Myxococcus hansupus: one gene and its partner. Each later gene encodes a partner of the first gene's protein in a complex. Links are inferred from orthologs where the notes say so. Each region holds a gene or a part of one and is shown on either strand. Other genes may lie near its edges.

Region 1 (10,532 bases):
ACCTGCGCGCCCTGTTGGATCAGGAAGTGAAGCGCTCGGAGCGCTTCCGGCACCCGCTGTCGCTCGTCTTCCTGGACCTGGACCACTTCAAGAGCGTCAACGACACCCACGGGCACCTGGTGGGCAGCGCGACCTTGAAGGAGGTGGGGGACCTGCTCATCACCCTGGGCCGGCAGAACCTGGACGCCGTCTTCCGCTACGGGGGAGACGAGTTCGCCATGCTCCTGGTGGAGACGGACCAGGACGGCGCGGCCATCATCGGTCAGCGCGTGTGCGAGGCCTTCCGGGGCCGGAGCTTCCTGGTGGAGCAGGGCCTGGACGTGCGCCTCACCGCCAGCGTGGGGGTGGCCACCTATCCGGACCACGCCACGTCCGCGCTGGACCTCATCCGCGCCGCGGACTTCGCCATGTACGGCGCCAAGGCGCGGGGCCGGGACGCGCTCTGCATCGCCGAACCCGTGCCACCCCAGGGCAACGGCTCACCCCAGTTCCCCGAGCGGTAGCCCCAAGCCCGCAAAGAGAAAGGGCCGGGGAGGGGAGTTCCCTCGGCCCGGCCCTCTCGGAGGCGTCACGGTGTGACGCCCGGAATCACCCGGTGCCCACCACCGAGTCGATGGCGGCGGTGTTCGTATCCACCGCGCCCTGCTCGCGCAGCGCCTTGAGGAAGGACTCCGTCAGCTCGATCTGCTTGGCCTGACGGGCCTGGTTGCGCAGCTCGTCCTTGCGCTTGTCGAAGCCCTCCGCGTCCGGCTTCTGGCGCTCCACCACCTGCGCCACCACGAAGCCCTCACCGGCGGGGAACACCCCGTCCACCGGCTGCGGGTTGCTGACGGCGAAGGTCGCCTTCACCAGCTCGGGCGCGGGGCCCAGGTGCGGCACCGCCTCACCCTCGGCGGTGAAGCTGTCCGTCTCCACGGCCTCCGGGCGCGACTCCGTCTCGAAGCGCAGCAGCGCGGGCTGCTCCTTCTCCGGCGGGAACAGCGTCTTCAGCGACTGGCCACCCTTGATGGCGGCCAGCGCCTTGTCTGCCTCGGCGCGGGCCTGCTGCTTGGCGCGCTCCTGCTTGTAGAGCGTGGTGGCGATCTCCTTCTGCACGTCCTCCAGCTTCTGGTCCTGGGCGGCCTGCTTCTCCTCCACCTTCACCAGGTGCACGCCGAACTTGGTCTCCACCGGCTGCGTCACCTGGCCGGCCTGCAGCGCGAAGGCCGCGTCCGCCAGCGCCGGCTCCCAGCTCCCGCGCTCCACCCAGCCCAGGTCGCCACCGCGCGACTTGCTGCCCGGGTCCTCGCTGCTGTCACGCGCCACCTGGGCGAAGTCCTTGCCGCCTTCGATCTCCTTGCGCAGCGCCTGCGCCTTCTCCAGGGCCGCCTTCTTCTGCTCGGCGGTGGCCTCCGGGGGCAGCTTCACCAGCACCTGGCGCGCGCGGATGCGCTCCGGCTGCTGGTACACGAAGCGGTTGGCCTCGAAGTACTCCTTGATCTCCTTCTCGTGCGTCTTCGTCCACTCGGCCAGTTGGGCGGCGGTGGGGGCGGGAATCTTGTCGGCGTACATGGCCGGCAGGAAGCGCGCGAAGACGAGCTTGGCCTGGTTGCCTTCCTTCTCGAAGCGGGCGCGGACCTCGTCGTCGGAGACGACGGCGTTGGCGCGCACCACGTCCACCATCTTCTGGGCGGCCAACTGGCGGCGCAGCTCCGTCTCGAAGTCCTGCGGCGTCTTCCGGTAGAAGTCGCGCAGCACCTGCTGGTAGCGCTCGAAGTTGAACTGGCCGTCCTTCTGGAAGTCCGTGTTCTGGAAGAGCAGCTTGCGCAGCTCGTCGTCGGACGGGGTGATGCCGTGGCGCTCGGCCGCCTGGGCCAGCAGCTCCGTGCTCACCAGCCGGTCGAGCACCTGGGTGTGCATGCCGAACTGGCGGGCGAGCGACTCCGGCACCGGGCTGCCCTGCGAGCGCAGGAAGTTCATCTGCTGGGCCCACGCCGCGGCGAAGTCGCGCAGCGGGATTTCCTTGCCGTTCACCGTCGCCACCGCGCCAGGCGCCACCGCGCCGCCCGAGGCTCCGAAGCCGGTACTGCCCGGGCCGAACTGGAGCGTGAACACCACCGCGATGCCGATGATGAACAGGAGCGAGGCAACCTTCCGGGGATTCAGACCGTCCATTGTCGTCACTTCTGGGGCAAACGCGCCGAGAAAAGCCGTGCGGAAGGACTCGCGACGCGGTGTTGTTGGTAGCCCGGCCGGTGGGTGGTGGACCAGGAACCGCCCCCCATGCAGGCCTTGACTGCCTAGGATATCGCACCGGAAAATGCAAGCGATTTAGAGCCCTTAGCCCGCCCCTGCTCCTCTAACACCCCCGGAAACTCCAGCCAGTGTGGTCGCTCCTCAAGCGGTATTACCGCCCCCTTTTCGTGGGCTTTCTGCTCCTCGCCCCGCTCGTGGCCTTCCTGCTCGGCGGCAGCAAGGGCAGGGGACCCAATTTCGTCGACCGGGCCATCATCGCGGTGACATCCCCGGTCCAACAGGGGCTGACCTCCGCCATCGAGGGCGCGGTGGCCGCGGGTCAGAACTACCTGGACCTGCGGGGCGTGCGCCGGGAGAATGACGCGCTGCGTTTGGAGAACCTCCAGTTGCGGGCGGCCGTGCAGGCCCTGGGCGAGTCGCGCATGGAGAACGAGCGGCTGCGCAAGCTGCTCAACTACGCGCAGGCGGAGCCGGGGCCTGAAATCCCGGCGCGGGTGGTGGGCGTCAATCCGGTGGCGAAGCTCCTGTCGGTCCGCATCAGCAGTGGCGAGCAGCAAGGCGTCTTTCGCGGCATGTCCGTGGTGACGCCGGACGGAATCGTGGGACAGGTCATCCGGGCCACCGGCGGGTACGCGGACGTGGCGCTGGTGACGGACCCCCAGAGCCGGGTGGCGGTGCGCGTGCAGCGCTCGCGGGCCCGGGGCACGGCGGCGGGTACGGGAGGCGGTCCCCTGAAGCTGGAGAACATGCTGCGCACCGAGGACGTGGAGGACGGAGACCTCATCATCACCGCGGGCACGGATGGCATCTATCCGCCCGGCGTGGTGGTGGGCCGCGTCACCGGCCTGGAGAAGAAGGAGCACGGCATGTTCCAGGGCGCGGACATCGTCCCGGCGGTGGATACGAGCAAGCTGGAAGAGGTGTTGGTGGTGGGCAGTCCGTACAGCGCCATGGCGCCGGGCGGCACCGCGGAGGGCGCGTCGAAATGAAGTTCCTGGTGACGGTCGCATTGGCCCTGGCGTTGCTCACGCTGGAGTCGGTCCTGGTGAAGCAGGCGGGCCTGGAGCTCGGCCGCATTGACGTGACCGTGGTGCTGGTGGCGTTCCTGGCCCTGCGGGCGACCTTGGTGGAAGGTTCCATCTCCGCCTTCAGCGTGGGGTACCTGCTCGACCTGATGAGCGGGCAGCCCACGTGGCTCTACACGTTCCTGGCCGTGTTCATCTTCCTGGTGGGGCGGCTGGTGCCCACCTTCGTGGAGGTCCGCGGCGCCCTGGCCTTCGCCCTGTTCTCCATGGCGGCGGACGTGGGGCATTCGCTGCTCGTCACCTTCTTCACCTGGCTGACGGTGAAGGAGGACGGCCCCGGCTCGCAGTTGGCGGAGATGCCGCTGCAGGTGGCGCTCACGGGGCTGGCGGCGCTGGCGCTCTTCCCACTCCTGCGGCGCTTCGAGGCGTCCCAGGAGCGGCCCGCGGGGTTGCTGCGGTGACGCCTCCCACGCTGGGAAATACGACGCCCGGGCGCGAGCTCAAGCGGCGCTTCGTGTGGCTGGGCCTGGCCATGGTGCTGGGCCTGGGGCTGATTTCCATCCAGCTCTACCGGCTGCAAATCACCCGGGGCGAGGAGTACGCCGCCAAGAGCGTGGCCAACTTCGTCAAGGAGGTGCGGCTGCGCGCCGACCGCGGCGTCATCAAGGACGCGCGCGGCACCATCCTGGTGGACAGCCGTCCGTCCTTCGACGCCTTCGTCACCCCCGCCTTCTGCACGGACTGCTTCGAGCAGGTGATTCCGCGGCTGGCGGAGCTGCTCCAGTGGGACCCGGACCAGCGCAAGAAGGTGGAGGACATGGTGCGCACGGGGCGCCGCAACGCGCCCTTCCAGCCGGTGCCGGTGCGGGTGGACCTGTCCCGCGACGAGTACGACCGCATCGCCGCGCGGCGCGACATCCTGGACGGCGTGGAGGTGGCGCCCGTGCCGCACCGCCACTACCGCACCAACAACGTGCTGTCGCACGTGCTGGGCTACATGAATGAAATCACCCAGGAGGAACTGGAGCGCCTCAACGGCGACGGCGCCCGCTACGCGCTGGGGGACTACATTGGCCGGCGCGGCCTGGAGCGCTACTTCGAGCAGCGGCTGCGCGGCACGGATGGCGTGCGCAAGGAAGTGGTGAACGCGCGCGGACAGACGATTGAAGAGCTGAACGACAAGCTGGGGGACAACGCCGTGGTGCCGCCGCGTCCGGGCAGCAACCTGGTGCTGTCCATCGACATGCGGCTGCAGGAGGAGGCGGAGCGGGCCTTCCCGGGCGTGACGGGCGCGGTGGTCGCCATCGACGTGAACACGGGGTTCATCCGCGCGCTGGTGTCGCGGCCCGGCTTCGACCCCAACCTGCTCACCGGCCGCGTGACGCCCGCGCAGATGGCGCTGCTGTCGCGCGACCCGTTGGACCCGATGATCAACCGCGTGGCCGCCGAGCACTACAGCCCGGGGTCCACCTTCAAGGTCGTCACCGCGCTGGCCGCGTTCAAGTCCGGCGCCTTCCGTCCGGAGACGGTGGTGAACTGCCCGGGTGGCTACCGGCTGGGCGCGCGCACGTGGCGCTGCCACAAGGACGCGGGCCATGGCCACGTGGACGGGTTCACCGCGATGAAGTCGTCCTGCGACACCTGGTTCTACAAGGTGGCGGACACCATCGGCCTGGACCCCATTGGTGAGATGGGCAAGTCGCTGGGCCTGGGCAGCCCCACCGGCGTCAACGTGGTGGCCGAGGTGCCGGGCATCATGCCGACCAGCGCGTACCACGACAAGGCCTCCCCCGGCGGCTACACCAAGGGCATGGCGCTCAACAGCTCCATTGGCCAGGGCGACAACAACGTCACGCCGCTCCAGCTTGCGCTGGTGTACGCGGCCATCGCCAACGGCGGCACGCTCTACAAGCCGCAGATGGTGAACCGCCTGGAGGACCTGGATGGGCAGACCATCGAGTCCTTCATGCCGGAGGTGGTGCGCAAGGTGGAGCTGCCGGCCCCGCACCTCAAGGCGGTCATCGACGGCCTGGTGAAGGTGGCGCACGAGCCGGGCGGCACGGCCTACCGCGCGCGGACGAACCACATGCGGGACAAGGACATCCTGGTGGCGTCGAAGACGGGCACCGCGCAGGTGGCCCGCCTGGGCGCCATCCGCCTGAAGACGCACCAGATGAGCTTCTTCGAGCGCGACCACGCCTGGTACGCCGGCTTCGCGCCCGCGGACAAGCCGGAGCTCGCCATCGTGGTGCTCAACGAGCACGGCGGACACGGCGGCTCGGACGCGGCGCCCACGGCGATGGCGGTGTTCCAGAAGTACTTCGACCTGAAGAAGCTGGACGCCACGGCGCCGCCGCCGCGTCCCAATCAGCCCTACACGCCGTCCTCCGTGAAGCGCGCGCCTGGCCCTGAAGAGGCGGCGCTGACGCGGGGTGTGCGGCCACCGGCCCGGCTTCCGGGCGATGACGAGGAACGCGCGCGTGCAACTGCGGATTGAGCGCCGGATGGTGCCCCACATCCCCTGGGGCCTCATCATCTCCGTGCTGGCGGTGTGCGGCCTGGGCATCTGGAACCTGGCCTCGGCGTCACGCCCGCCCCACTCGCCGGTGTGGGGCTCGCAGACGCTCTACCTGGGCGTCAGCATGCTCGCGGTGCTGGTGGTGTGCCTGGTGGACTACCGCTGGATTCAGCGCATGGCGGTGCCCATCTACGTGGGCAACATCGTGCTGCTCATCGCGCTGCGCTTCTTCGGCCACACGGCGAAGGGCGCGGAGAGCTGGTTCGTCATTGGCCCGTTCCGCATGCAGCCCGCGGAGTTCGTGAAGATTGGCGTCGTGTTGATGCTGGCCAAGGTCTACCACGACGACTTCCAGCCCAATGAGCCGTCCTACAGCCTGACGCGGCTGTGGAAGCCGGTGCTCGTCGTCCTGGTGCCCTTCACCCTGGTGCTGGTGCAGCCGGACCTGGGCACGGCGCTGATGATTGGCCTGTCCTCGCTCACCGTCATCCTGTTCGGCAAGGTGCGCTGGTACCTGGTGGCCACGCTGGTGGCGGGCGTGCTCGCGGCGGGCATCGTCATCTGGAACGACTACATCCGCGACGTGCCAGAGCCGCGGCCCACCATCGTCCGGCACTACCTGAAGAAGCACCAGAGCCAGCGCATCTCCGGCTGGTTGGACCCCGAGGCGGACCTGCGCGGCAGTGGGTACCACGCGGCCCAGTCGAAAATCGCCGTGGGCAGCGGAGGCGTCTCCGGGAAGGGCTGGCGCGAGGGAACCCAGACGGGCCTGCGCTTCCTGCCCGAGCAGCACACCGACTTCATCTTCTCGGTGTGGGCGGAGGAGCACGGCTTCGTGATGTGCCTCGTCCTGCTGGTGCTCTACGGCGCCATCTTCATCTTCGGCCTGGGCGTGGGGTTCAACGCGCGAGACAGATTCGGAGCCTTCGTCGCCGTGGGCGTGGTGGCGATGCTCTTCTGGCAGGTGTTCGAGAACATCGGCATGGTGATTGGCTTGCTGCCGGTGACGGGTATCACCCTGCCGCTGATGAGTTACGGCGGCTCATCCCTGTTGTCGGTGATGCTCTGCATCGGCTTGCTGGTGAACATCAGCATGCGACGTCACATGTTCTGAGAATTCCTGGAATCTATCTTCCGAAGACGGGCGCAAGCGTTTCTCGGCGCGCGGCATGGGGTGGTGTATGAATCACCCCACCAACGCAACTGGAGGGCGAGTCCCTCCCGGGCAGGTGAGGGCGCGTCATGCAGAGGAAGGGTGGCCAGAAGGCAGTGGGGACAACCCGCGTGGAGGCGCCGGTGCGAGCGCCCGTGCAGCAGGCGCCGGTGCTGGCGAAGGAGGCGCGCCCCGTGGCGGCGGCGCCCGCGCGAGCGCCGGTGGCCGCGCCCGCGGCGGTGAGCGCCGAGCCTCGGCCCACGTTCTCACCCTTGATTGAGATGAATCAGGGGGAGGCGGAGCACCGTCACTTTCCCCGGGCCCAGCTCGGCACGCGGTTCGAGGTCTGGGTGGATGACGAGGCGGGGGAGCGCCGCTTCGAGGCGAGCCTGCTCTCCATCAACGTGAGCGTCAGCGGCGCGTTCCTGGAGAGCACCTTCTACCTGCCACTGGGCACGGTGCTGGGCGTCCGCTTCTCATTGGAGCCGGGGGCCGCGCCGGTGCTGGCGCGCGCGGAAATCGTCCGGGAGGAGCGGGGGGATGGCCCCGAGGGCCGCAGCGGCTTCGGCGTGCGCTTCCTCGACTTCAGCGGACAGACGGAGGTTGCGCTGGCGCGACTCTTCGTGGGGATGCGGTTGAGGGCCTTCGCGGAGGACTATCTCAAGTCTCAGCGGGCTCGCTCCCTGCCCAACGAGGTGGAGCGCGTGGTGGACGTGCTGGCGGCCTGGGAGCTGCTCAAGGCGACGTCTTCCGTTTCCGACCCCTGGCAGGGCTGACGCTGCTCACCGGCCTTCGCCCAGGGCCGTGGGCGATTGGCCAGAAGCCAGTCAATCAGGCCGACTTGCCGCCCGAAATCTGCCGGCGGCGCTCGGCCTGGTAATGCGCGGAGCACAACCCCTTCGAGCGTTGCTCACGGGTGCAGCCATCCACGGTACAGCGACGGTCCAACGACACCAGGCTGGCTCCCGCCATGACCTTCGGCGGACGGCCCCTGCGGCGACCCGCGGTGAGGGCGTTGGGACTCGGCGAAGGGCTGCCCAGCCGGGGCATGCCGTCGTTGAGCGCGCGCAGCATGCCGCGGCCAATGGCGTCACCCAGGGCCTCGGCCCAGTTCACCATGGCCGGCGTCAGCGGGACGGTGGACAATTCTTTTCGAGGACGTGCCATGAATACTCCAAGTGAAAACAGTCAACCAACACAGACACTGCTATGTGCCTATTTGGCGGTTGAAGTCATCGCTGTCAATACAACCTTGGAGGGTCTGTCTTGACTCGTAAACGATCTCAGAAAATTGATGACAAGACTGCAAATGGATACGTGTTTCCCGTATGTCCTCACGGGGCTGTGACACTCGCGGCGGTCGACCCGGGCGTCTCGGTGGGTGAACACGCGGAATATGAGAAGACGCTCAAATCACTGCAGGAGCGTGTCTTCGAGCTGCAGACGCGCAACTACCTGGCAGGGCGGAAGGCCGTCGTTGTCTTCGAGGGCTGGGATGCCTCCGGGAAGGGTGGCGCCATTCGAAGGCTCACGACGTTGATGGACCCACGTGGTTACAAAGTGTGGCCCATCTCCGCGCCGTCGGAGGAGGAGCGCCGGCACCACTACCTGTGGCGCTTCTGGCGCAAGATTCCGGGAGCCGGCGAGGTCTGCATGTTCGACCGGAGCTGGTACGGGCGGGTGCTCGTGGAGCGGGTGGAGAAGCTGGCGAAGCCGGCGGAGTGGCGGCGCGCGTACGATGAAATCAACGCTTTTGAACACATGCTCACCGCGGACGGTGTGCGGATGGTGAAGTTCTTCATCCACATCGACAAAAAAACGCAGCTCAAGCGGTTTCGCGAGCGCGAGAAGGACCCGGCCAAGCGCTACAAGCTGGGGCCCGAGGATTGGCGCAACCGGTCGAAGTGGAAGCAGTACGAGGCGGCCATCCAGGAGATGCTGGACCGCACGCACCGGCCCGACGCGCCGTGGCACGTGGTGCCGGGCAATGACAAGCGGTACTCGCGGCTGGAGGTGCTGCGCCGCTGCGTGGACCTGCTGGGGTGAGAAGGTGGCGCCGCGAGGGGGCGCGGGGAGCCAGGGCTCACCCGCGCGCTCGGCCCCGCGGCGTCGGGACTAGGTCAGCGCCTTCTTGACGGCGTCCTCGATGCGGGTCTTGGGGACCGCGCCGACAATCTGCTCCACGACCTTGCCGCCCTTGAAGACGAGCAGGGTGGGGATGGAGCGGATGCCGTACTCCTGCGGCGTGTCCTGGTTCTCGTCGATGTTGAGCTTGGCGAACTTCATCTGGCCCTTGTACTGCGAGGCCAGCGCCTCGATGGAGGGCGCGATGGCGCGGCACGGCGCGCACCACGTCGCCCAGAAGTCCACCAGCACGGGCTCCTGGGAGTCCAGGACCTGCTGCTTGAAGTCGCCATCTCCGATGTTCGTCACGTCAGCGCTTGCCATGGTGTCTCCCTCGTGCCCGCTCCGGGCAGCTTCGGCGCGTCCTGTAGTACGCGACCGGTGGCCCTGCAAGGATCGGCCGGGCATCAGCCAATCTGGCGGCTCAGATGCGGATGAACGGCCCCTGTTTCAACCATTTCCCCCACGGCATCCACCCCCGGGCGGATGGGTGGTGTAAGCTGCCGGGCGTGACGAAGCTCTTCCTGCCCCAGGCCCAGCTCGAGGAGTGGGCACTGGCGGACAAAGCGGACCTGCGGGACGGCCGCCTGGTGGTGATGGCGGAAGGCGGCGTGGCCTTCCCTCTCTCGCCCGCGGTGCACTTCGTCCAGCTCGTGTCGGGTGAGGACACCCAGGGGCTGGTGGCCCGGGTGAAGACCGAGGAGCAGCTTGCCCGACTGGGTGCCGAGCAGATGGCTGACTCGGTGCTGGTGGGGGACAACGCCTACGAGGTCGTTCCGGGGTATGTAGCGGAGGTCGCGGCGAGCGCGCCCCGGCCAGAGGGCGCGGAGAAGAAGCCGGACTCCGAAGCGGACCTTCTGGCCGCCTTCATCCTCAACAAGATGGGCTGATTCGCCCGTCTCCCGTGGTTATGAGCCTGCCCTTATGAGCCACACGCTCGTTTCGCTCGCCTGCCACGCTTACGGCATCGCCGCCGTGGTGTATCTCGCCTACCTGGTCCGCCAATCCGAGGCGCTGGCCACGGCCGGGCGCGTGCTGGTGGGCGGAGGGTTGGCGCTGCACGGCGTGGCCCTCTTCGAACTGCTCGGCGTCCAGAGCGGCCGGCCGGTGGGCCTGGCCCAGGGTTTCTCCGCGCTCGCCTTCCTGCTGCTGGCCATCTTCCTCTTCCTGGACGTGCGCTACCGCCGCCCCGTCATTGGCGCGTTCCTCACGCCCCTGGCCCTGGCGGCGCTGCTGCCCGGGCTGTTGTTGCAGGGCGGGCAGGCGCCGCTGCCCCCGGGCGTGCGTCAGCCGCTCCTGCCGTTGCACATCACGCTGGCGCTGATGGGGCTGGCCGCGTTCGCCGTGGCCGCCGGTGTGGGCGTCATGTACGTGCTCATGGAGCGGCAGGTGCGGGCCAAGCGCTTCGGACTGCTCTTCTCCCGGCTGCCGTCCCTGGAGTTCCTGGACACGCTGAACCGCCGGTTGGTGGTGTGGG
Region 2 (10,703 bases), 780 kb from region 1 along the record:
TGCCCTGACAATGTGGGGATGACCGAGGCGCGGGACCACCCGGGGCGCCCCCGTCCCCGCCGCTGCCCTTCCAGGGGGCCAGCCGTCCCGCTCCCTTCCCAGGCTAGAGTGCCCGCGACGCCGTCCTCGCAGGAGCCCACACCCCATGTTCGCCGCCTCCCTGCTGCTCGCCGGGCTCACGCTCGCCAGCACGCCCAGCAGCACCCCGGCCGCATCGACAACAGCCCTCGCCGCGCAGGCGCAGGACGTCTTCGACCTGGACGACGAGGCCTTCGTCGCCCAGGCCCAGGCGGACCTGGCCCTGCTGGAGCGAAACACGCGGGGCTTGAGGAGCCTGCAGGACGCCGTGAAGCAGTCGCGCGACGTGTACCTCCAGAAGCAGAGCGTGCCGTACACGCCGGACCAGAAGCAGTTGCTGCTCAGCACCTGGGCCGCCTTCTTCGACTACTTCGTCGCCACCGAGGTCATCCGCCAGCGCTACTGGGACTTCGTCAAGGTGCCCTCCCTCTCACAGCCGAAGAAGCACGCCTGGGGCTTCCTCCTCACCCACGGCGCGCTCACCACGGAGCTGGCCCATGGCCTCACCTACGCGGACCTCACCGTGGGGCGCAAACAGCTCGAGGTGCTGCTGGACGAGCCCGCTCCCGAATACGGCCTCCCGCCGCGCGCCTTCACGCGTTTCAAGGACAAGGCCATCCACGTGTCCACCAGCTCGCAGCTCCTCAGCGGGGACGGCTACAAGGAGCAGCTCCGCCCGCTGCTGGTGAAGGCCGGGGCCCTGGACGCCCCCCGCGTGCCCTGGCTCCTCCAGGAGATGAGGCACAACAGCAAGGTCGCCAAGGGGCTGCTGACACAGCGGGGCGCCAAGCTCTTCGTCAAGGCCGCCGCGGTACGCACCACCGGCACCGCGCAGCGCGCCTTCTTCCCGGTGCAGCGCGCGGTGGCCGAATGGATGGGCGACACCCGCGTGCGCCGCGTGGGCCAGCCGCTCATCTCCCGCGAACAGGCGCTGTCCTTGCTGGAGCGGATGGAGCCCGGCGACATCCTGGTGGCCCGTCAGAACTGGTACCTCTCCAACATCGGCCTGCCCGGCTTCTGGCCCCACGCGGAGCTCTTCCTCGGCACGCCCGCCCAGCTTCGCGCCTACCTGGATGACGACGCGGAGGTGAAGGCCTGGGTGGCCACGCTCCCTGGCGAACAGGGCTCCTTCACCCAGCACCTGGCCCGGACCTTCCCCGCCAAGTGGGCCGAGTACTCCGGCCAGGACGCGCACGGCGAGCCCATCCGCATCCTCGAATCCATCAGCGAGGGCGTGTCCTTCACCGGCCTGGAGCACGGCATGCGGGTGGACTACCTGGGCGTCATGCGCCCGCGCCTGTCACGCCTGGAGAAGGCCCGCGCCATTCTCCGCGCCTTCACCTACCAGGGCCGGCCCTACGACTTCGACTTCGACTTCTTCTCCGACCAGACGCTCGTGTGCACGGAGCTGGTGTGGAAGTCCTATGCGCCCGCCAGCGACATGACGGGGCTGCGCATCCCCCTGGTCAGCGTGGCCGGGCGGCGCACCCTCCCCGCCAACGAGCTGGTCCGCCTCTTCGACGCGGAATATGGCCGGGAGGACCGGCAGCTCGACTTCGTGGCCTTCCTGGACGGCCGGGAGGCGGAAGGCAACGCGAAGGAGGCGGACGCCGACGCATTCCGTTACAGCTACCGCCGTGCCAAATGGGACATCGCCCAGGAGTAGACACACCATGACGGAGCAGATGGCCGAAGAGATGCTGCAGTTGTCCGCCCAGCTCTTCGAGAAGATGATTTCCCAGCAGCAGGCCAAGGTGCTGCGGCTGGCCCGCGAGGCCGTGCCCAACATCTCCCCGGAGGAAGTGCGCAATTCCCACGACTTCCCGGCGCTCAAGGAACATCCTACATTCGAGTTCGAGGATGGAATCCTGTCCGGGCTGATTGCGGCCCAGGTTGCCCTCCGGGCGGAAATCAAGGGACGGCTGCCATTTGAACCTCCTGCATTCTGACGCTCGGCTGCCTGCCTTTGCCGTCCGGGCCATCGTGGGTTACTGGTTCCCGCCGTGAGCATTCCCTCTGGATTCAGCCCTCCGCTGGCTCGGGAGCGTCTGGTGTCGGCGCTGGCGGCGGAGCCCCCTCGGCTGGACCTGGCGGCCCTGGCCATCGCCACCCTGGAGCAACCCCTGCTGGACGCCCCGGGGTGTCTGCACATGCTGGACGTGCTCGCATGCCGTGTGCAGGTGGAGGCGGAGCGGTTGAGTGAGAAGGGTGAGGTCCTCGCCTCCCTGCGGGCCCTGCGCCACGTGCTGGCGGACATCGAGGGCTTCCGCGGCAACGAGGACGACTACCACTCGCCCGAGAACAGCTTCCTGGACCAGGTGCTGGAGCGGAAGATGGGCCTGCCCATCACCCTCTCCGTCGTCTACCTGGAGGTGGCGCGGCGCGCGGGAATCTCCCTGTACGGCGTCCCCTTCCCGGGCCACTTCCTGGTCGCGCACGACGCGGGGGACCACAAGCTGGTCATGGACCCGTTCCACCACGGGGACATCCTCACGGAGCACGGCTGCGCGGAGCTGCTCAAGCGCGTGGCGCCGCAGCTCAAGTTCGACCGCAACATGCTGGCGCCCGCGCCGGTGGAGCTGATTGCGTACCGGATGCTGTCCAACCTGCGGCGCGTGTACCTGGGCCGCGAGGACTGTGAGCGGGGCCTGGCGGTGGTGGACATGCTGCTGCTGCTGGCGCCAGACCATCCGGGCGAGCTGCGCACCCGCGCGGCGCTGCTGAGCAGCCTGGGCGCCTACCGCGCGGCGCTGAAGGACGTGGAGCGCTGCCTGGAGCTGTCGCCGGATGCCCCCGACCGAGACCGGTTGGAGATGACGGCCCGCGAGCTGCGGGAGCGCGCGGCGCTGCTGAACTGATGACCCCGGGCCCAGGCGCTGCCTGGGGAGGACTCTCACATGTCCCATGAGGTGAAGCCCTGGCGCAGGCTGCGCCGCGGGCTGGAGCACGACTTCACCGTCGCTCGCGTGCGCGAGGACTGGTGGGCGGACCCGCGAACGAATCAGGAGCACCCGCGCGTGCGCGTGGACTGCGCGGACTGGGTGACGGTCATCGCGGTGACGCCGGACGAGCAGCTCGTGCTGGTGCGGCAGTTCCGCTTCGGCATCGACCGGAGCACGCTGGAGGTCCCCGGCGGCATCATAGACCCGGGCGAGGCCCCCGAGGCCGCCGCGGCGCGCGAGCTGGAGGAGGAGACGGGCTACGTGGCGGGCCGGCTGGTGTCCCTGGGGCAGGTGCATCCCAACCCCGCGTTCCAGGGCAACGTGAGCCACAGCTTCGTCGCGCTGGACTGCGTGAAGCGGCACGAGGGCCGGCAGGACGAAGGCGAGGACATCGCGGTGGAGCTGCACCCGCGCGCGGACCTGCCCCGGCTCATCCTGGAGGGCCACATCTCGCATTCGGTGGTGCTGACGGCCTTCTTCCTGGAACGGCTGCGCGCGGAGTCCCAGGGGACGCCGTAGCCGCACGCCTCAGTGGCGCGAACAGCCGCAGCCGCAGGTGTCGAAGAAGGGGGATTCCCCCCGGGCGCAGACGAAGAAGACGGCCTGGCACTCCTGCTTGTCCTTCGACACGAACCTGCGGCGTGACGCCTGCGCGTCGCACTTCGCCCGGTCCGCCACCGGCTGCGACACCTCGGCCGCCTCCCCTTCGTCGGAGAGCGAACCGCAGCCCGCGGCCAGCAAGGCCGGGAACAGCGCCAGAACGCCCTTCAGTTGGAACACCTGTCACCTCTCGAACCCGTGCGCGTCCTTCCACGCGCGCACGTGCTGAAATGCAACCTGGGAACCGTCCCGCGAAACCGGGAGCCCCCAGGGCAAGGCGGATGCGCGGCACGTGGACGGCGCCACATTTCGGGCGTGCAGGGACGGACACACGGCGCCGCGACTCACCGCGGCTGTCGGTCAGCACACAGGGGCCTCGGCGCGTGGGGAGGGATGGGCCCTCCCACGGCGCCAGCGTCAGCGGGCCTTCGGCGCGGGGACTTCGCGCTCCCACGTCCCGGAACGTCCGCCCGATTTGTGCTCCAACTGCACGGCGTCCAGCACCATGCCGCGGTCCACGCTCTTGCACATGTCGTAGACCGTCAGCGCCGCGGCGCAGGCGGCGGTGAGCGCCTCCATCTCCACGCCCGTGCGGTCCACCGTCTTCACCTGCACCCGGACGCGCAGCCCCTCCTCCTCCGGCGCCAGCGTCACCTCCACGCCCGCGAGCGCGATGGGGTGACACAGGGGAATGAAGTCCGGCGTGCGCTTGGCGGCCATGATGCCCGCGAGCCGCGCGGCGGCGAGCACGTCCCCCTTCTCCACCTGCCCCGCGAGGATTCGCTCGCGCGTGGCGGGAAGCATCCGCAGCAACGCGGTGGCCACCGCCACGCGGTCCGTCTTCGGCTTCTCGCCCACGTCCACCATCTTCATCGGCGCACCCCTTCAGCCACCGCGGAGAGCAGGTCATCCGCGACGTCGTCCGGGTCCTCCAACCCCACCGAGACGCGGATGAGGTTCTCCTGGATGCCCGCCGCCGCCCGCTCCTCCGGGGTGAATCGGCGCGCGCTGGCGCTGGCCGCGTGCATCACCAGCGTGCACACGTCGCCCAGCGAAGGACCGGGCCGGCCCACCTTCAGCGCCTCCAGGAAGCGCATGCTCTCCGACCGCCCCGCGCCCTTGATTTCGAACGCCACCATGGGACCGCCGCCCAGCAACAGCTCGCCCGCAGTGGCGTGGTCCGGGTGTGAAGGCAGCCCCGGGTAGATGACCCGCTCCAACAGCGGAGACTCCGACAGCCGCCGCGCCACGTGCGCCGCGTGCTCGACATGCGCCTTCATGCGCACCGGCAACGTGCGCAGTCCTCGCAAGGTCAGCCACGCCTCGAAGGGCCCCAGGACATCCCCCGCGAGCACCCGCCCGGCGCGCAGCGGCGCCATGCGCTCCCGCGAGCCGCTCACCGTGCCACCCAGCGCGTCACTGTGCCCGTTGAGCCACTTGCTCGTGGACTGCACCGCGTAGTCCGCGCCCAGCGCCAGGGACTGCTGCCCCACCGGCGACGGGAAGGTGCCGTCCACCACGAACGTCGCGCCCGCGTCGCGGCACGCCTGTGCCAGCACGCGCAGGTCCGGCACGCGCAGCAGCGGGTTGGAGATGCTCTCCGCCAGCACCATGCGCGGCTTCAGCTCGCGGATGCGCCCGGGCACGGCGGGGTCCGTCATCAGGAACGCGTGCAGCTCCACGCCCAGCGTGGCGCACAGGTTCTTGTACAGCGCGCGCGTGACGCCGTAGCCGTCCGCCGGCATCACGAGCGCGTCACCCGCGCGGAACCCCTGGGCCTCGAAGACGGAGCGCAGCGCGGCCATGCCGCTGGCGTACGCGACACAAGCCTCCGCGCCCTCCAGCGCGGCCACCGCCTCCTCCAGCAGCGTCGTGTTGGGCGCGCTGATGCGGGCGTAGGCGTAGTCCTTCCCGTCCAGCGCCGCGTCCAGGTCCTCGCTGCTGTCGAACCAGTTCACCGCCGCCGGGTAGATGGGCGGCGACACCGGCACCGCCTTGCTTCCGGCCAGCCGTGTCCCGGCGTGCACCGCCACCGTCTTCTGCTTCGAGCTCATGGGCCTGAATGGGTCCTTCGCGGGAATGGAAAGGCCGGCCCTCGAAAGAAGGGCCGGCCTGGGATGCTCGTGGACTCTCGCGCGAGCGAAGTGGCTACTCGCCGTGCTCGATGAGCCAGCGCTCCGCATCGATGGCGGCCATGCAGCCCGTGCCCGCCGCGGTGATGGCCTGACGGTAGTAGTGGTCCTGCACGTCACCGCAGGCGAACACGCCCTCGATGTTCGTGCGGGTGGAGCCCGGCACCGTCTTCAGGTAGCCGCCCTGGTGCGTCTCCAGCACGCCCTGGAACAGCTCCGTGTTGGGCGTGTGGCCAATGGCCACGAACAGGCCCGTCGCCTTCACGAGCTGGCTGTCACCCGTCTTCAGGTTGCGCACCACCGCGCCATTCATGCCCTTGCCGTCGCCGACGACCTCCTCCACCGCGGAGTCCCACATGAAGGAGATCTTCGGGTTCTGCTTGGCGCGCTCCTGCATCACCTTGGACGCGCGCAGCGTGTCGCGGCGGTGGACGAGGGTGACGTGGTTGACGATCTTCGCCAGGTACGTCGCCTCCTCCATGGCCGTGTCACCGCCGCCCACCACCAGCACGTCCTGCTTCTTGAAGAAGGCACCGTCGCAGGTGGCACACGCGGAGACGCCGCGGTTCTTGTACGTGTCCTCGCCCTTCACGCCCAGCCACTTGGCCGTCGCGCCGGTGGAGATGATGACCGTCTCCGAACGGTAGCTGACGCTCTCTCCCTGGATGAGGAAGGGGCGCTGGGAGAAGTCCACCTTCACCACGTTCTCCATGTGGAGGGTGGTGCCGAACCGCTCCGCCTGCTTCTGGAAGCGCTCCATCAGCTCCGGGCCGGTGATGGCCTCCGGAAAGCCCGGATAGTTCTCCACGTCGGTCGTCACCATGAGTTGCCCGCCCGGAACGCGCTGCGGGTGCTCCAGCGTGGGACCGCCAGCGAACACCACCGGCTGCAGGTTGGCGCGCGCGGCGTAGATGGCCGCGGTGTAGCCCGCGGGCCCCGAGCCGATAATGGTCACCTTGTTGATCTTCTCCTCCGCCACGACTCCTCCCAAATCTCGTTGATGGCCCCAAGGTACCAGAGCGCCTTGGGCGCGTGATACGAAGCTGGCTCATGGATGCCGCCGTCCTCAAGAAGGTTGCGCTGTTCGAGGGTTTGACCCAGGGACAGCTCGCCAAGGTCGCGCAGATTGGCCACTTTCGGGCCTACCCGGCGGGCGCCTTTCTCTTCCGTGAGGGGGAGACCGGCCAGGAGATGTTCGTAATCGCCGAGGGCAAGGTTCGCATCTCCAAGTCCGTGCCCGGCATTGGCGAGGAGGCGCTCGCCATCCTGGAGCCCGGCCAGTATTTCGGTGAGATGGCGGTTATCGAAGACTCGCCCCGCTCGGCGGATGCCATCGCCCACGTGAGCTGCTCCGTCTGGGTCATCGCGCGTTCCCAGTTGGATTAGCTCATGTTCACCGACAAGGACCTGGCGTACGTGCTGCTCTGGACCTTCGTGCGGACCCTGAGCGAACGGCTCCGCGAGACGAACGAGAAGATCAAGGGCTTCTTCGCCCTCTCCCGCTTCTGACGCCTCTCAGCTCCTGAGAGACGAAGTGGAGCAGGACTGTCCGTCCGCCATCCGAGCCCGATTCTACGTGTCGGGACGGGTAGGCACGTCACTCCCCAGGTAGCACAAGCAGGCACACGAGTTGCTTTGTCCCCGCCTCGTGGAGGGCGGCGGGATGGAGCAGACGGCGGGAGCGGCGTGGGCGGACGGTGGGTCCGCGAGCGATGGGTCGGTGAGGGCGAGGGGTGAGGAAAGCGCGGAGGAGTCGCGAGAGCGCCTCTTTCGGCTGGGGGCGGCGGCACTCACCGACCCGGAGTTGCTGTGCGTGGTGTGGAACCCCGGGCCGCGGGCGCCCGGAGCCAGGGCGCTGGCGCGGACGCTGGTGACGCACGGCGGAGGGCTCAAGGCGCTGGCGCAGGAAGAGCCCCTCGCCTTGAGCCAGCGGCCGGGCGTGGGGCCGGTCCGGGCCGCGCAGGTGTTGGCGGCGCTGGAGCTGGGGCGCCGCTCGCAGCATGCCCGGGAGCGTCGGCCCAAGCTGCGCACGCCCCGGGAGATTGCCGGGTACCTGGCGCCGGTGCTGGGAGCGCTGCGGCGCGAGGTGTTCCACGTCCTGTGCTTCAACGCGCGCAACGTGCTGCTGCACGACGTGCGCGTGGCGGAGGGCACCATGAATGCGTGTCCGGTGGACCCGCGTGAGGTGTTCGCGGCGGCGCTCACGGCGCGCGCCACGGCCATCGTCCTGGCGCACAACCACCCTTCCGGAGACCCGGAGCCCAGCATCCAGGACGTGGCGCTGACGCGGCACCTCGTGGCGGGCGCTCGGCTGCTCAACATCAAGGTGCTGGACCACGTGGTGACGGGGGACGGCGGTTACGTGTCCATGCTGGAGCGGGGACTGCTGCCGGACGAGACACAGGAGACGGGGCGCGCATGGAGCGCGAATGGAGGCGGCGAATGATGGTGAGCATGGTGGGGCTGTGGGGCGCGGTGCAGGTGGAGCTGCTCGAGGACACGCGGGCACAAGTGGTGCGGCTGGAGACCGGACAGGCGTGCACCGTGGAGCGCGCGGTGCTCCCTCCGGAGGCGCGCGAAGGTGACGTGGTGGTGGATGGCCGGTTGGAGCCAGGGCAAACGGAGGCGCGGCGGCGGGACGTGGCGCGGATTCGGACGCGGCTGACTGTTCCGGTTCCACCGAACCTCGAGCTGTGACTGGAGGCCGCGCGGCGGCCTCGTTTCCGTTGACGGCTGGACCAGGATGATGAACATGCGCGCGATGCCGGTGGACCTGCCCTACCTCGAGGAAGCACAGCAGGGGCTGGAGCGCCACTTCGCCCTGACCCGGTTCCGGCCGGGGCAGGACCAGGTCATCTCCTCGGTCCTCAGCGGGCGGAACACGCTGGTGGTGATGCCCACCGGCGCGGGCAAGAGCCTGTGCTACCAGTTGCCCGCCACGCTGCTGCCGGGCCTGACGCTGGTGGTGTCGCCGCTGATTGCACTGATGAAGGACCAGGTGGAGCAGCTCGCCGCGCGAGGCATCCCGGCCACCTTCATCAACTCATCGCTGTCCGACCTGGAGCGCGCGGACCGGATGCGCAGGCTGCGCGCGCGTGAGTACAAGCTGCTCTACGTCGCACCGGAGCGCTTTCGCAGCCTCAGCTTCCTGGAGACGGTGTCCGCCCTGGGCGTGGACCTGCTCGCCGTGGACGAGGCGCACTGCATCTCCCAGTGGGGTCACGACTTCCGGCCGGACTACGCGCTGCTCGGACAGGTGCGCAAGCGGCTGCGGCCACCGCGCACGGTGGCGCTCACCGCCACGGCCACGCCGGAGGTTCGCGCGGACATCGTGCGCGTCCTGTTGATGAAGGACCCGCAGGAGTTCGCCATGGGCTTCGACCGCCCCAACCTCTTCCTGGGCAAGCAGGAGGTGGGCGGAGACGCGGACCGGCACGAGGCCTGCGCGCGGCTCGCGGGCATTGGCGGCAGCGGCATCGTCTACTGCTCCACGCGCCGGGCGGCCGAAGGCGTCTTCTCCGAGCTGCACGGCCGGGGCGTGAAGGCGGTGCTGTACCACGCGGGCATGGACGACGATGCGCGCCGCCGCGCCCAGGACACCTTCATGTCCGCGAAGGAAGCGGTGGCGGTGGCCACCAACGCCTTCGGCATGGGCATCGACAAGCCGGACATCCGCTTCGTCGCCCACGCCAACATCCCCCGGGCCGTGGAGGCGTACTACCAGGAGATTGGCCGCGCGGGCCGTGACGGACAGGCCGCGCGCGCGGTGCTCCTCTTCAACCACTCGGACGTCTTCACGCAGGAGCGGCTCATCCAGGGCAGCCACCCGTCCGAGGCCGTATTCGGTGACGTGTGGAACGTCCTCCAATCGGTAGAGGAGTTCGACCGGGGCGTGCACGTGCTCGCGGGCAGCGTGAACGCGAGCGAGTTCGAGGTCTCCGCCGCGCTCCGCGTGCTGGAGCGCGAGGGCAAGGTGGAGCGCGGGAGCCGCGGCGAGGGCGAGCACGGCATCACGCTGCTGGACAAGGCCACCTCCGCGCAGCCGCACTCGCCCGACGCGCAGCGGCTGCTCAAGTCCCTGCTCGAAACGTTCCCCGTGGGCCGGCAGGTGACGACGGAGCTGACCATCCTCGCGCGCCGCATCGGCCTGTCCGTGGACGAGGTCCGCCACGCGCTCGGGCTCCTGGAGAAGGCCCACGTCGCCAAGGTGCGGCGGCCCTTCGCCGGACGCTCCATCCGCGCGCTGGAGCGGGTGCCCTTCCGCGAGTTGGCGCTCGACCTGAGCCGCTTGCGGGAGCAGGAGCGGCTGAACCTGGCCCTCCTGCGGCGGATGACGGAGTACGCGTACACGGACCGGGACAAGAAGTGCCGGCGCGGCTCGCTGCTTCGCTACTTCGGCCAGCGGGATGTGGACGCGGCCTGTGGCAACTGCGACGTGTGTACGCCGGAGAAGATGCCCACGCTGCTGTCCCACGGGCCGTCCGCCTCACGCTCGCGGGGCGCCTCCTCGGCGGCGGCGCCGGTGGTGACGAACTACAGCGAGCTGGCCTCCACGGAGCTGCGGCGATGGCGCAAGGAGCTGTCGAAGGACCTGGGCGTCGCCCCCTTCATCATCTTCAACGACGCCACGCTGCTGGGCCTGTCCGCCGCGCTGCCCGTGGACCGGGAGGGCTTCCTCGCGGTGAAGGGCACCGGGGAGAGCCGCTGGGAGCGCTTTGGCCCCAAGGTGGTGGAAATCTGCCTCATGGCGCGCGCGGCGGGCCATGAGCCCCAGGCCGTCCCCGAGGCCGCGGCCCGCGCGCGCAAACCCACCGTCCGGCGACGGAGCTGAGCGCGGCCCCCCCGGGTCAGGGCCCGCGTCCACCCTGGCGATAGGCACGCCGCGCCAGCAGGGTCCGCACGCCGCCCATGAGCGTGCCCACCACCATGGCGAGCAGGAAGATGACCACCA

The links.
Region 2: the proteins of trxA (region 1) and trxB are in contact, whole or in part, in a crystal structure (PDB 1F6M), measured with the Escherichia coli proteins. The link is inferred for Myxococcus hansupus from one-to-one orthologs.

Annotation. Positions count from the first base shown.
Region 1 is NZ_CP012109.1:5,482,737-5,493,268, reverse strand. What follows is about bases 7,714-10,515. They hold trxA (thioredoxin), read right to left. Parts: upstream 9,380-10,515; coding sequence 9,047-9,379; downstream 7,714-9,046. Other genes in these bases: A176_RS21140 (cytochrome C assembly family protein), read left to right, coding at 9,980-10,515; A176_RS21145 (hypothetical protein), read left to right, coding at 9,484-9,945; A176_RS21155 (polyphosphate kinase 2 family protein), read left to right, coding at 8,309-8,977; A176_RS21160 (hypothetical protein), read right to left, coding at 7,763-8,098. Outside these bases: A176_RS21195 (GGDEF domain-containing protein), read left to right, coding at 1-503; A176_RS21190 (peptidylprolyl isomerase), read right to left, coding at 589-2,154; rod shape-determining protein MreC, read left to right, coding at 2,364-3,224; A176_RS21180 (hypothetical protein), read left to right, coding at 3,221-3,721; mrdA (penicillin-binding protein 2), read left to right, coding at 3,718-5,757; rod shape-determining protein RodA, read left to right, coding at 5,765-6,892; A176_RS21165 (PilZ domain-containing protein), read left to right, coding at 7,021-7,707; more of A176_RS21140, read left to right, coding at 10,516-10,532. UniProt on the Escherichia coli protein: Participates in various redox reactions through the reversible oxidation of its active center dithiol to a disulfide and catalyzes dithiol-disulfide exchange reactions.
Region 2 is NZ_CP012109.1:6,256,199-6,266,901, forward strand. Bases 4,751-7,723 are described here. They hold trxB (thioredoxin-disulfide reductase), read right to left. Parts: upstream 6,732-7,723; coding sequence 5,769-6,731; downstream 4,751-5,768. Other genes in these bases: A176_RS24340 (trans-sulfuration enzyme family protein), read right to left, coding at 4,751-5,674; A176_RS24350 (cyclic nucleotide-binding domain-containing protein), read left to right, coding at 6,803-7,138; radC (RadC family protein), read left to right, coding at 7,416-7,723. Outside these bases: A176_RS24310 (YiiX/YebB-like N1pC/P60 family cysteine hydrolase), read left to right, coding at 146-1,744; A176_RS24315 (hypothetical protein), read left to right, coding at 1,752-2,027; A176_RS24320 (transglutaminase family protein), read left to right, coding at 2,112-2,936; A176_RS24325 (NUDIX hydrolase), read left to right, coding at 2,976-3,539; A176_RS24330 (hypothetical protein), read right to left, coding at 3,549-3,800; cyclic pyranopterin monophosphate synthase MoaC, read right to left, coding at 4,038-4,493; more of A176_RS24340, read right to left, coding at 4,490-4,750; more of radC, read left to right, coding at 7,724-8,198; A176_RS24360 (hypothetical protein), read left to right, coding at 8,198-8,449; A176_RS24365 (RecQ family ATP-dependent DNA helicase), read left to right, coding at 8,496-10,583; A176_RS24370 (hypothetical protein), read right to left, coding at 10,600-10,703.